4 regions of the Pantoea sp. X-Soil-ISGK-421 genome follow, and region 1 is predicted to be linked to each of the others. Evidence: predicted binding sites of a transcription regulator. Region 1 holds the regulator's gene; each other region holds the start of a gene.
What was found. The regulator LexA, encoded in region 1, represses DNA repair genes until DNA is damaged. The targets are predictions, from matches to a motif close to TNCTGTATGTACATACAGNA.

Region 1 (3,210 bases):
CGGCCACGCGTTGCGCCAATAAACATGCCATCCAGCAGATAGCACCAAACACCAACCAGCGGCAGAATCACTTGCCAGATAAGGTAGCGATCGGCCATTTCGCGCAGCGCTTCCAGTGAAGTCAGCATCGCCACTATCTGCGGACCCGTAAAGGCATAAATCAGCGCAAATATCACCGCAACAAAACAGGCCTGACGGCAGGCCGCATGCCAGATAAGCAATAATCGACTGCGATCTTTGGCCCCAACGGCCTCACCGGAGCAGGCTTCAACTGCGTAGGCAAAACCATCCAGCGCGTAAGCAGTAAAAGTGAGGAACATCAGCAGTACAGCATTGACCGCTACCACATCCGGTCCAATACGCGCACCAAGAATCGTGAGCGAGGCAAAACAGATTTGCAGCATTAAGGAGCGCAGCATAATGTCGCGATTAAGGCGGAACAGCCGTGCCGCATCGCCGCGCCAGCTGCTTTTTAGCAGAGTAAAGTGGATACCGCGCATTTTCAGCACACGCGCCACCATCCACAGCCCCACGCCCAGCGTGACATATTCTGCCAGTGCGGTTGCCGCCGCCGCCCCGGCCACGCCCCAATGCAGTTTGAGGACAAACAGCAGATCAAGCAGGATGTTGACCAGATTGCCAATGATCAGCAGCACCATCGGCGCACGTGCATACTGCACGCCCAGCAGCCAGCCGAGAATCACCAGATTGGCTAAGGTCGCAGGCGCACTTAGCCAGCGAATCTCAATGAATATTTTCGCCTGGTGTTGCACTTCCGGGCTGCCACCCATCAAGGCTGCAGCCAAACTGCTTACCGGCGTCCGCAGCACCATAAACAGCACACCAAAAACCAGCGCAATCAGCAGCGGTTGCGTTAAGGCGCGCGCCAGCGCGGTTTTATCATTAGCACCAAATGCCTGAGCGGTGAGTCCGGTCGTGCTCATGCGCAGGAACAATAGGAGCATAAAGATGAAGCTGGTTGCCGTCGTGCCAACCGCGACACCGCCCAAATAGATAGGGCTATCGAGATGACCAATAACGGCAGTATCCACCACGCCCAATAACGGGACGGTGATGTTTGAAAGGATCATCGGCAGCGCCAGCCGCCAGAGCGTTTTATCTGAAGAGGAAAACAGCTGCATTCGCCCATTCCGTTGTTTGCGGTAATCAGCGTAATGGCGCCAGAGTGAGCCGCAGAAAGAGTCACAGAGAAGTAAAACAGCAGACTGCGGTTAGCGCATGATACGCCACCGCAGTGGGTGAGGCTCAGAAACTGATTAGAGCCACTCGCCGTTGCGCACAATCCCGACAGCCAAACCTTCAACGGTTAGCGACTGCTCACGGGTATCAACGACAATCGGCTGAAAATCGGTATTTTCTGGCAGCAGATGAACAATCGCACCCTGCTTTTTCCAGCGTTTCACGGTGACTTCATCATCAATGCGCGCCACTACAACCTGGCCGTTACGCACTTCCTGAGTTTTATGCACCGCCAACAGATCGCCATCCATAATGCCAATGTCTTTCATCGACATACCGCTCACGCGCAACAGAAAATCAGCGCTCGGTTTGAACAGGTTAGCATCCACCTGGTAGTGGGCTTCGATGTGTTCCTGTGCCAGCAAGGGCTCACCGGCAGCGACGCGGCCAATCAGCGGCAGACCTTCGCTCGATTCTTCTTCCATCAACAGGCGAATCCCGCGCGATGCGCCGGAAACAATTTCAATTACGCCTTTACGCGCCAGCGCTTTCAGATGCTCTTCAGCAGCATTGGGCGAGCGAAAACCCAGTTGCGCAGCAATTTCCGCACGCGTTGGCGGCATGCCCGTCTGGTTAATATGGTCGCGAATCAGGTCATAGACCTGTTGCTGCCGTGCAGTTAACGCTTTCATCCCGCCCCCTGGTTGTTTATACAGTCGCTGTGAGTATATACAGGTATTGGCGAAATGAAAACCGTAACAGAGGGAAAAATCAGCGGTTTGATGAATCTGGAATCCCTATCTCAAATGCGTCCAGAGCAGCGCGATCCAGACGAACAGAGCCAGTAAGATAGTCAGTAATACGGCAGCCGATCCCATGTCTTTGGCACGGCCCGCGAGCGGATGTTGCTCTTGACCAATGCGGTCCACCACCGCTTCGATAGCGCTATTAAGGATCTCAACGATGATAACCAGCACCACCGAGCCAATCATTAAGATGCGGGCGATGGTATCTACATCCAGCCAGCAGGCCACAAGAATAGCCACCAGCGCGGCAACGGCTTCCTGCCGAAATGCGGCTTCGTGCTGCCATGCGGCGCGTAACCCCTGCCAGGAATAACCGGCGGCTTTCACTATTCTTACTAAACCGGTGACGTTATTTGCCATGTCTATGGAACCCTTGAACTATTTTGACGTCAATGTGAGGGCAGTTTGAGGCGGCAGAGCCACAGACCTTCGCTGCGCTTTCTGGTATGCTTGCCGCGCTTTGCTAACAAGAGGCTTAAAGTTGTCTATGTCAGGTTGGCGTAAACTCTATTACAAATTATTGAATTTACCACTCTCTATTTTGGTAAAAAGTAAGGTCATTCCGACCGATCCCGTCTCTGAGCACGGGATCGATCCGACACGTCCTGTGATGTATGTTTTGCCTTATGATTCAAAGGCTGACCTACTCACGCTGCGTGCTCAATGCCTGAAACATGATCTGCCCGATCCGCTGGCTCCGCTGGAGATCGATGGCACCCTGCTGCCGCGTCACGTGTTTATTCACGATGGCCCACGCGTCATTCCCTATTTCGTGGCAAATCCCGAATCGGTAAAGCTGTTCCACGATTATCTGGATTTGCACCGCAGCAACCCGCATCTTGATGTGCAAATGCTGCCGGTTGCGGTGATGTTTGGTCGCGCGCCGGGACGTGAAACATCCGGTGAGTCCACGCCACATCTGCGTATTCTCAATGGTGTTCAGAAGTTCTTCGCTATTTTGTGGCACGGCCGCGACAGCTTTGTGCGCTTTTCGCAAACCGTTTCGCTGCGCCAAATGGCGACCGAACACGGCACCGATAAGTCGATTGCGCAGAAGCTGGCTCGCGTGGCGCGTATTCACTTTGCCCGCCAACGTCTGGCCGCAGTCGGTCCGCGTCTGCCTGCGCGTCAGGATCTCTTCAATAAACTTTTGCAGTCCAAAGCGATTGAAAAAGCGGTAGAAGATGAAGCGCGCAGTAAAAAG
Region 2 (3,210 bases), 140 kb from region 1:
TGCCAGCGCAATCTGTTTGGCGATGGTTTCACGGCTCACATCTTCACGCGGGAACGACCAGCAGAGAATGGTCACCGGACCGGTCAGCATGCCTTTAACCGGTTTATCGGTCAGCGACTGCGCGTACTTCGCCCACTCAACGGTGATCGCCCGTGGACGGCTTACGTCGCCAATGATAACCGGCGGTTTGACGCAGCGTGAACCATAGCTCTGCACCCAGCCGTTTTGGGTGAACACGAAGCCGTCGAGGTTTTCGCCGAAGTATTCAACCATGTCGTTACGTTCTGCTTCTCCGTGCACTAACACGTCGAGTCCTAAACGTTCCTGCTCAAAAATCGCCTGTTTGATGTGTTCAGCGATGCCGGTGCGGTAATTACCGCCATCAATGTTGCCTTTCTTAAAGTCGAGCCGCAGCCCACGAATTTCAGTGGTCTGCGGGAATGAACCGATGGTGGTGGTCGGCCATGCTGGCAGGTTGAAGCGCTGACGCTGCGCGTTCGCACGCTCGGTGTAGCTGCTGGCGCGTTCAGTGTCTTTGGTCTGGATTTTCGCCAGACGCTCGCCGACTGCAGCATTGTGAACGCGTGTTGAGTGGGCACGCGCACGAATCGGCGCACTCCACGCAACCAGCGAAGCCGCATCATTGTTGTTCAGCGCGTTGCTCAGCAGCGACAGCTCAGCACACTTCTGCAGGGCAAAAGCGAACCAGCTTTTCACTTCTTCATCAAGGCGGGTTTCCACGCTGAGATCGATTGGGCTATGAAGGAGTGAGCAAGAGGAGCCGATCCAAAGCTGTTTGCGCTGGCTGAGCAGCGGCTGCAAACGCTCAAACCAGCTGCTGAGATCCGCACGCCAGACGTTACGGCCGTTGATCACCCCAACAGACAGCAGCCAATCCGCGGGAATCTGCTGGTTCAACTGTTGGATGTCGTCTTTGCCATGAACCAGGTCAACGTGCAGACCTTGCACCGGCAGCGCTTTAATGACGTCAATGTTCTGGCCGATGCTGTCGAAATAGGCGGTGAGCAGCAGTTTAGTTTCGCCCTGCAGCGCGTCGTAAGCCGGTTTGTATGCAGCGCGCCACGCTTGTGGCAGCTCCAGCGCCAGTGCTGGCTCATCGATCTGCACCCATTCGATATCACGTTTTTTCAGTTCGGCCAGCACCTGTTGGTAAACCGGCAGAATGTCTTTGAGCAGTGACAGACGATCGAATGGCTCGCCTTTGACTTTACCCAGCCACAGATAGGTGAGCGGGCCGAGAAGCACCGGTTTAACCTTGTGGCCGAGCGCCAGCGCTTCGTCAACTTCATCCAGCAATTGGGGCCAGGTCAGTTTGAACTGCTGCCCTTGAGTGAATTCCGGCACCATGTAGTGATAATTGGTGTTAAACCATTTGGTCATTTCCGCCGCCGCCGCAGGTTCCCCGCTTGGTGCGCGGCCACGGCCGAGGCGGAATAGCGTATCGAGATCGACGGATCCATCTTTGTTCTGATGGCGTGCGGGCACGTTACCCAGCAGCAGGCTGGTGGTGAGAACGTGATCGTACCAGGCGAAGTCGCCAACCGGCAGCAGATCGATGCCCGCCTCTTTCTGCTGTTGCCAGTGACGGGCACGCAACTCGCGCCCCACCGCCAGCAGCGCTTCCTGTGAGCTGTTACCTGCCCAATAGCTTTCCTGTGCTTTCTTCAGTTCACGACGCAGACCGACGCGAGGGAAACCGAGTGTATGGTTCAGAATGGTCATTTTCTGTTCTCCAGATATTCTTGAGGTACAACCGATTTACGTTCATCCAGCGAGTCACGATTCCCTTCGCTGAGCAATGTGGCTGGACAAACGTAAAGTGGCCGCGACGTTTGCCCGGGATGTTTAGCCGTCCAGATGTTTACACCGCCATAATCTGCGGGTACTGTATGTTCCTCAAGCGCAATTTGTTCAATCTCGATGTGAAGGATTCTCATGATCGAACTCAAACACCTGCGGACGCTGCAGGCGTTACGGAATACCGGCTCATTAGCCGCCGCCGCCTCACAGCTTCATCAGACGCAATCCGCGTTGTCCCACCAGTTCAGCGATCTGGAACAGCGGCTGGGCTTTCGTCTGTTTGTGCGTAAAAGCCAGCCGCTGCGTTTTACGCCGCAGGGAGAGATTTTATTGCAGCTGGCTGAGCAGGTTTTGCCACAGATTCAGCAGGCTTTGCAGGCATGCCATGAGCCGCATCAGACCACCTTGCGTATCGCTATTGAGTGTCATAGCTGCATTCAATGGCTCACGCCCGCGCTGAATAATTTCCGCCAGAGCTGGCCGCAGGTGGTGATGGATTTCAAATCCGGCGTGACCTTTGATCCACAGCCCGCGTTGCAGCAGGGCGAGTTGGATGTGGTGTTGACCTCCGATATATTGCCGCGCAGCGGGTTGTTCTATTCACCGATGTTCGATTTTGAAGTGCGTTTGGTGATGGCGCCGGATCATCCTTTGGCGCAGCTTGAACATATTGCCCCAGAAGATATGGCCGATGAGGTGCTGATGATCTATCCGGTGCAGCGTCAGCGTTTAGATGTGTGGCGCCATTTCCTGCAACCTGCGGGCGTGAGTCCGGCCTTGAAGAGCGTGGATAACACGTTATTGCTGATTCAAATGGTGTCGGCGCGCATGGGCATCGCCGCGCTGCCGCATTGGGTGGTAGAGAATTTTGAGCAGCAGGGTTTGGTGGTGACGAAGACGTTGGGCGATGGCTTGTGGAGCCGCTTGTATGCCGCCGTACGCGAAGGCGAGCAACGTCAGCCGGTGATGGAAGCCTTTGTGCGGTTTGCCCGTCAGCATGCCTGTGAACATCTGCCTTTCGTGCGCGATGCCGCGCGTCCGGGCTCACTGCAAACCACCTCATCCTGATGATGTTGGGCGACGAAGGTCGCCCACGCTGTTATCCCTGCCCCGCCTGCTCTATAATGCGCCGCCTCAACCCGCGACCAAGAGAGTTTCACCATGATGAGTAACGATGTTCTGCGCAGCGTGCGCTATATGCTTGATTTGAGCGATAGCAAAGTGGTGGAGATTTTTGCCTTGGCGGGCAGTGAAGTGCCGCTGGAAGATGTGCAGGCGTGGATGAAGAAGGATGACGATGCCGCGTTTCGCAAGCTGCCGGATGTGTTGATGGGTTATTTCCTTAACGGTCTGATTTTTTACCGTCGCGGTAAGAGTGAAGATGCGCCC
Region 3 (3,210 bases), 1.3 Mb from region 1:
GCTTTTATTTCCAAATCCATGAGCTCAGCGCCGAAAGTTATCGACGCGTGAGCCCGCTGGGATAGTTAACTGTCGTCGGTGTCTGCCGAGGGCAGTCTGACACTGCCTTCCTGACGACTCAACCCGCGTAACGCTGAATGGACACGATTATCGCTGCCCGCCGGTTGGCGGTGCGTGAGCAACCATTGCTGGGCCTGGGCAATGCGTTGCAGCTGTTCACTGTTTTGCACTTTTTTCGCCATGCGCGCGAGCTCTGCCAGCAGTGATAAGACACTGACTTCCTCGCGGCGCACCAGTAGCGTATAGGCGGCTTCGCCGATAATTTTAGGTTGCGAATCTGACATCTTCTACCTCCTGAGAATATGGGCTTACGCTTGGTTCTCAGTACTTACTATAGATCATCGGCGTAGCGCCTTGTTAACAGAAAGCTCTGGTTATCTTGGGTTTTTGTTACTAACACGTTATGGTAATTGCCGTTCGGTTGCCGTGCTCGCACCGACGATGTGATTAATAACAAGAATTAAGCAAGGAAATCTGGCATGGAGTTTACCATACGCAAAGCCAAGGCAGAGGATGCAGAGCTGCTGCACCTGCTGGGGCGCATGACCTACAATGCGCATTTCAAACATATGTGGGTTTCCGCAGAAGAACTGGATGCCTTTATCGACAAGGAATATGGTCTGGCAGAGCTGAATAGCAGCTTAGCGGCGCCCAATGAAAGCTGGCTGATTGCCGAGACCGACAAGCCCATTGGCTTCGCCAAAGTCACCTGGAACACGCCGGTGCCGGATTCTGGCATGAGCGGCGCGTTGCTGAATAAGCTGTATCTCAATCCGGAAGAAACCGGGAAAAACTATGGTCGATGGATGTTTGAGAGCATCATCAATGAGGCGCGTGACAAACGCGAAGGCTATCTGTGGCTGGAAGTGTTAGGCAATAACGTACGCGCTCGAAAGTTCTATGAAGCCTTTGGTATGCAGCACATCAAAGACATTCCGTTTGTCACCGCCTCGCAGCAAAGCACGATGCAGATCATGGGGATGATGATTTAAGCGCAGCGGCAGGCCGTTTTCTGCAGAATAAATTCTCTTTGCTGCCAACTGTTTTGCAGATCATTGCCTGTTCTGGCTTGATCAAACTGCCTAATCGATATTACTGTATACATATACAGTAACGATTTGAGATCGCAGCCATGCAGTTTTTTCAGCCCGCGGAAATCCGCGCCATTTTAGCGTTACCCTTGTTCATCAGCCGCGTGCCCTGCGGCTTTCCGTCGCCCGCTCAGGACTATGTAGAACAACGCCTCGACCTCAACGATTTTTTAGTGGATCACCCCAGCTCTACCTACTTCATCAGAGTCAGCGGTGACTCGATGATCGACATCGGTATCCATGAAGGTGACATGCTGGTGGTGGACAGTTCGCTCAAACCCAAACACGGTGACATTGTGGTGGCGTCGCTTTCCGGTGAGTTCACCGTGAAACAACTGATGTTACAGCCTTACCTGCATCTCAAACCGATGAATGCCGCGCATGCGATTATCGCCATTCCTGACGCCGATGAGTTCGAAGTTTTCGGCATCGTTAAACACGTGATTAAAACCATAGGCCGCTGATGTTTGCCCTGGTGGATGTGAACTCCTTTTACGCCAGCTGTGAAACGGTGTTTCGCCCGGATCTGCGCGGCAAGCCGATTGTGGTGCTGTCGAATAACGACGGCTGCATTATTTCCCTGAGCCGAGAGGCCAAAGCGCTGGGCATCAAAATGGGCGCGCCCTACTTTAAACATCGCGAAGAGCTGATGCGCCATAAGGTGGTGGTGTTTTCGTCCAACTATGCCTTGTACGGTGATATGTCGCGCCGCGTGATGGAAACACTGGCGCTGATATCCACGCGCGTGGATGAATATTCCATCGATGAAGCCTTCGTTGACGTCACCGGCATCAATGCCTGCATGACGTTCGAACAGTTAGGCTGCGATATTCGCGATCGCATTTATCAAGACACTCATCTGCGCGTGGGTGTCGGCATTGCGCCGACCAAAACCCTCGCCAAGCTCGCCAACTGGGCTGCGAAACGCTGGACCAAAGCCGAGAACGTGATGGATCTCTCCTTGCCCCGCCGCCAGCGCGAGTTGATGAAACTCGTTAAGGTCGAAGAGGTGTGGGGCGTGGGCCGTCGCTTATCGCAAAAGCTCAACCTGATGGGGATTACCACCGCGTTGCAATTGGCTGAAACCCCGACTGCGCTCATCCGTAAACACTTTGGCGTGGTGCTGGAGCGCACGGTGCGTGAATTATGTGGCGAGTCTTGTCTGGCGTTTGAGGAGGTGATTCCCAATCGACAAAATATCCTCTGCTCGCGCTCGTTTGGTGACCGCATTACCGAATACCAGGATATGCGCGAAGCCATCGCCAATTACGCCGCACGTGCCGCAGAGAAGTTGCGCAGCGAGCGGCAATATTGCCGTCATATCGGTACGTTTATTCGCACCAGTCCACATGACCCGCATCATCCTTATTACGCCAATGCGGCCAGCCAAACCTTGATTACGCCCACGGCTGACAGTCGCGATATTATTCAGGCCACGCTCAACTGTTTAGATCGCATCTGGGTTCCCGGTAAACGATATATGAAAGGCGGTGTAATGTTGGGTGATTTCTTTAGCGATGGCGTGGCGCAGTTTGATCTGTTTGCTGAGTATCAGCCGCGCCATAATAGTGACCAGCTGATGGCACTGATCGACAAAATGAATGCCCATCAGCGCGGCGCGTTATGGTTTGCCGGACAAGGGATTCAGAAACCCTGGTCGATGAAGCGCGAGATGCTATCACCGGCCTACACCACCCGGCTGGCGGATCTGCCGGTGGCGAAGTAACCGCTTCACGCTTGAATTACACGCATGCCAATGCGATATTCAGGCCCTGACACAGCCACAGCTTAATAACATCCGGAGAACCTATGGCGAATGAAGAACGCGTAAAAGAGCTGGAAGAAAACGTTAGCCGACTGGAGATTGAAGTCGCTGCCTTGCGCGAGTTAATGATTAAGCAAGTGGCAGTTAATAACATCACCTTCAAGGGCAAATATGACGAGGTGATTATTCAGCTGGCGAAAGAATATGAAGAACGCGGCTTAGAGGACGAAAGCAATAGCCAGATGCATGAAGCGCTGCGTCAATATATCAAGTACCAGCTGCCCGCAGTGGAAT
Region 4 (3,210 bases), on a different replicon from region 1:
GGTAATGCGTTCGCCAAAAGAGCGGCTGGAAACGATCTGCTGCTTCGCCGGCGGCAACTCCTCGAGCGGAATGCACGATTCGCCGTTGAGTTCGCGCACGGTTCGCTCGAGAACGACGCTGAAGTTTTTGCGTATTAGGGCAGGGTGCGCACGCGCCAGTTGCAGGGCGTTTTCAATTCCCATCAGGTTGAGACGCTTGCCGATGCGACGACCCACGCCCCAGATTTCCTCGACAGGCTGATTCAGAAGAAGGGTTTCAGTTCGTTTAGGATTTTTTGACGTAAGCGCCAGTACGCCCCGGAACTGCTTCCATTCTTTGCTGGCCCATTGTGCGCTTTTCGCCAGCGTCTTGGTCGGACCCATACCCACGCCGACGGTCAGGCCAGTTATATTAAGCACATGCGCACGCAGGCGACGGCCGAAATCTTCGAAGTCTTCGCAGCCGTCAATGCCGGTAAGGTCTAGGAACATTTCATCAATGGAGTACTGCTCAACTCTAGGTGTCATCTCTTCAAGTGCTGTCATCACGCGCTGCGACATGCTGTGGTACAGCGCGTAATTCGAACTGAAAACATGTACGCGTTCTGGATAGTCTTGGGTTTTTATCTGGAACCACGGCGCGCCCATTTTGATGCCGAGCTTTTTGGCGCCGGCGCTGCGCGCGATGACGCAACCATCGTTGTTGCTGAGCACTACTATCGGTTTCCCGCGAAGATCAGGGCGGAAGAGCGCCTCACAGCTCGCATAAAACGAGTTCACATCTGCCAGACCGAACATTGGCATAGCTACCTCCGGCGCGCACGCGTGCTGTTAAAAAACCAGGTGACTACGCCAAGCAGCTGGAGCTCTTCCGGATAAATTACGGGGTAGGCTGGATTCATGGGAAGCAGAGCAAGGCACGGCTGCAGCTGCAGGCGCTTGACCGTGAACTCGTAGTCTACTTCCGCAATGACGATGTCGTGGTGCGCTGCCTCTTCTGCCCGATCAACCACCATGACGTCGCCATCAAACAGGCCGAGATCCTGCATGCTGTTGCCGCTGGCGCGCACGAAGAACGTCGACGCGCGCCGGCGAATGCAGAGCTCGTTGAGGTCGAGCTCTTTTTCAACGTAATCCTGTGCAGGGGAGGGAAAGCCGGCCGCGCAGGGCTCTGCGTAAAGCGGCACGCGTATTCTGGGAGTAAAAATGGGGGGCCAGAGCAGAGTGAGATCCGCAGAACATGCTGCCTGTTTCATAGAGCAGCCCTCTGCAGATGATCCGGCGATAAAGCGATTGCTATCTGTACGTCACGCATAAAAATCCTCCTCAAAATGATACTGTTTTTATATACAGTATTATTGAGGCGGATTTGTCTGGCAAGTCCCCTAAGTTGAATGATCGTCGTTTAGCCACTCATCTGCCTGAATGGCGACCAGTTTTATTTTCCTGAGACGTCGGCGGTCATTTTCCGGAAGCTTTAGCAGCCCGTGGTCTTTGCTGAAATGATCGGAATTAAGTGTGAATTCAATCTTTAGCCTAAGGATGACGGCGTCAGCTGGGTATCAGTGGTTTGAAGCTATATCTGGCAGCTTCATGCCGCATAGAGGTATCAGAAAGAAGTCTGTGCAGTTCACGCTAGCCAGGTTATTTCTGGAAGAAATGTTCTTACAGGTACGAGACGTCCGCTATGTGCCAGAAGCGACGTTATAGGCGAGCGGATAGCTTTCGGCAACATAAACTTGCATAAATCTAAACCTTCAAAGATTTCTGAGCGAGCCTACACTTTGATTTATACCAACATTCTGATAACAGCTTTACAACGCAGGCGCATAGTCTGGCTAGTGATAGCCAACTCCAAGGCCAGCAGGTCGAGGCTATGGTTAAATCATTTGAAATGCTCCTTTAATCCTTGATATATGCCTGCATTGCTCAGGTTAGTATGTTTATCTCTCACATCAATGAGAATTGTTCTTCACCACATTTCCAGCCATGAAATTTAGTTATTTTAGCGGCATCGGTCACTTTTAAATCTCAATTCAGAACTCTTAACCTTTTTGATGAATACTGGTTATTTGTACATTGAAAAAACATTTAAAAAACAGTTTTAATAATCATTATTTATGTTTGGGAGTCGGCAATGTCTGATGTAAGCGTGGTTCAAAACCCTAGAGTGAGAATACTTAGTCTAAATGGGGGAGGGGCAAGGGGAATGTTCACTATCAGTGTGCTTGCCGAGATTGAACGAATACTTATGAACAAATACCCCGAGCAGCAAATCAGGATTGGTGAATATTTTGATCTCATAACAGGTACATCCATCGGCGGGATTTTAGCCTTAGGCTTGGCATCCGGAAAGAGTGCCCGCGAACTCGAAAGTGTATTTTTAGAGAGAGCACATGAAATATTCCCAACGAGATGGCCGGTAGTAAACCTGATTAAATCGATTTTCGCACCTATTTACAGCAGTTCGCCGCTTCGCAAAACGATTGAATCGATGATTGGGGCAGAAACTACCTTTAACGATCTAACACGACGAGTGATGATTCCTGCGGTAAACCTCACGTCAGGAAAACCGCAGATTTTCAAAACTCCCCACAATCCTGAATTTACCCGCGACGGAACGCTGAAATTGATTGATGCCGCACTTGCGACATCCGCAGCCCCAACTTTCTTCGCTCCACATCACTGTAAAGAGCTAGGTGCGCATTTTGCTGATGGGGGTTTAGTCGCAAACAACCCCAGCTACATTGCTCTTCTAGAAGTATTTAAGGACTTAAAGCCAAACTCAGATGTTAACCACAAAGACATACATATTCTTAATATTGGTACCGTTGGTGAAGAGTATTCGCTAAATCCGAAACAGCTTAGCAGGCAGGGGTGGAACGGATACATTCGTCTCTGGGGGGGCGGTAAAAGACTGGTGCTATCAACCATGACAGCTAACCAACACCTGCATAGAAATATGCTCCTGCGAGAGCTCGCGTATAACAACGCTTCAGAAAATTATAACTGTATTGATGAGACTATCCCCAATGAGGCCGCAGGTGAAATCACTCTTGACAACGCGTCGAAGAGTTCTCTGGAAAATCTAAGGGCTAGGGGCAAGCAGCTAGCGCATACACACTTCGCTCAGAATCAGAAATTGAAGCAATTTTTCAATGCCATTGCAGAACCTTTTGAACGTACAACAGCGCAGGAGTTATTTCAATGATCTGGGACTTCAACAACTAT

Region 2: a site for LexA is predicted at 1,905-1,924, ahead of metR (HTH-type transcriptional regulator MetR). Genes of this name have one in related genera too.
Region 3: a site for LexA is predicted at 1,154-1,173, ahead of umuD (translesion error-prone DNA polymerase V autoproteolytic subunit). Genes of this name have one in related genera too.
Region 4: a site for LexA is predicted at 1,315-1,334, ahead of umuD (translesion error-prone DNA polymerase V autoproteolytic subunit). Genes of this name have one in related genera too.

Annotation. Positions count from the first base shown of each region.
Region 1 is NZ_AP035979.1:376,134-379,343, reverse strand. It holds gene dinF (MATE family efflux transporter DinF) at 1-1,142, opposite strand, end outside; gene lexA (transcriptional repressor LexA) at 1,278-1,892, opposite strand; gene AC6I8K_RS01685 (diacylglycerol kinase) at 1,998-2,366, opposite strand; gene plsB (glycerol-3-phosphate 1-O-acyltransferase PlsB) at 2,494-3,210, shown strand, end outside.
Region 2 is NZ_AP035979.1:233,657-236,866, reverse strand. It holds gene metE (5-methyltetrahydropteroyltriglutamate--homocysteine S-methyltransferase) at 1-1,743, opposite strand, end outside; gene metR (HTH-type transcriptional regulator MetR) at 1,957-2,889, shown strand; gene AC6I8K_RS01060 (YehS family protein) at 2,983-3,210, shown strand, end outside.
Region 3 is NZ_AP035979.1:1,707,923-1,711,132, reverse strand. It holds gene AC6I8K_RS07970 (hypothetical protein) at 66-344, opposite strand; gene AC6I8K_RS07965 (GNAT family N-acetyltransferase) at 540-1,052, shown strand; gene umuD (translesion error-prone DNA polymerase V autoproteolytic subunit) at 1,193-1,615, shown strand; gene umuC (translesion error-prone DNA polymerase V subunit UmuC) at 1,615-2,877, shown strand; gene AC6I8K_RS07950 (hypothetical protein) at 2,961-3,210, shown strand, end outside.
Region 4 is NZ_AP035981.1:162,944-166,153, reverse strand. It holds gene umuC (translesion error-prone DNA polymerase V subunit UmuC) at 1-777, opposite strand, end outside; gene umuD (translesion error-prone DNA polymerase V autoproteolytic subunit) at 786-1,235, opposite strand; gene AC6I8K_RS23435 (CBASS cGAMP-activated phospholipase) at 2,117-3,190, shown strand; gene AC6I8K_RS23430 (CBASS cGAMP synthase) at 3,187-3,210, shown strand, end outside.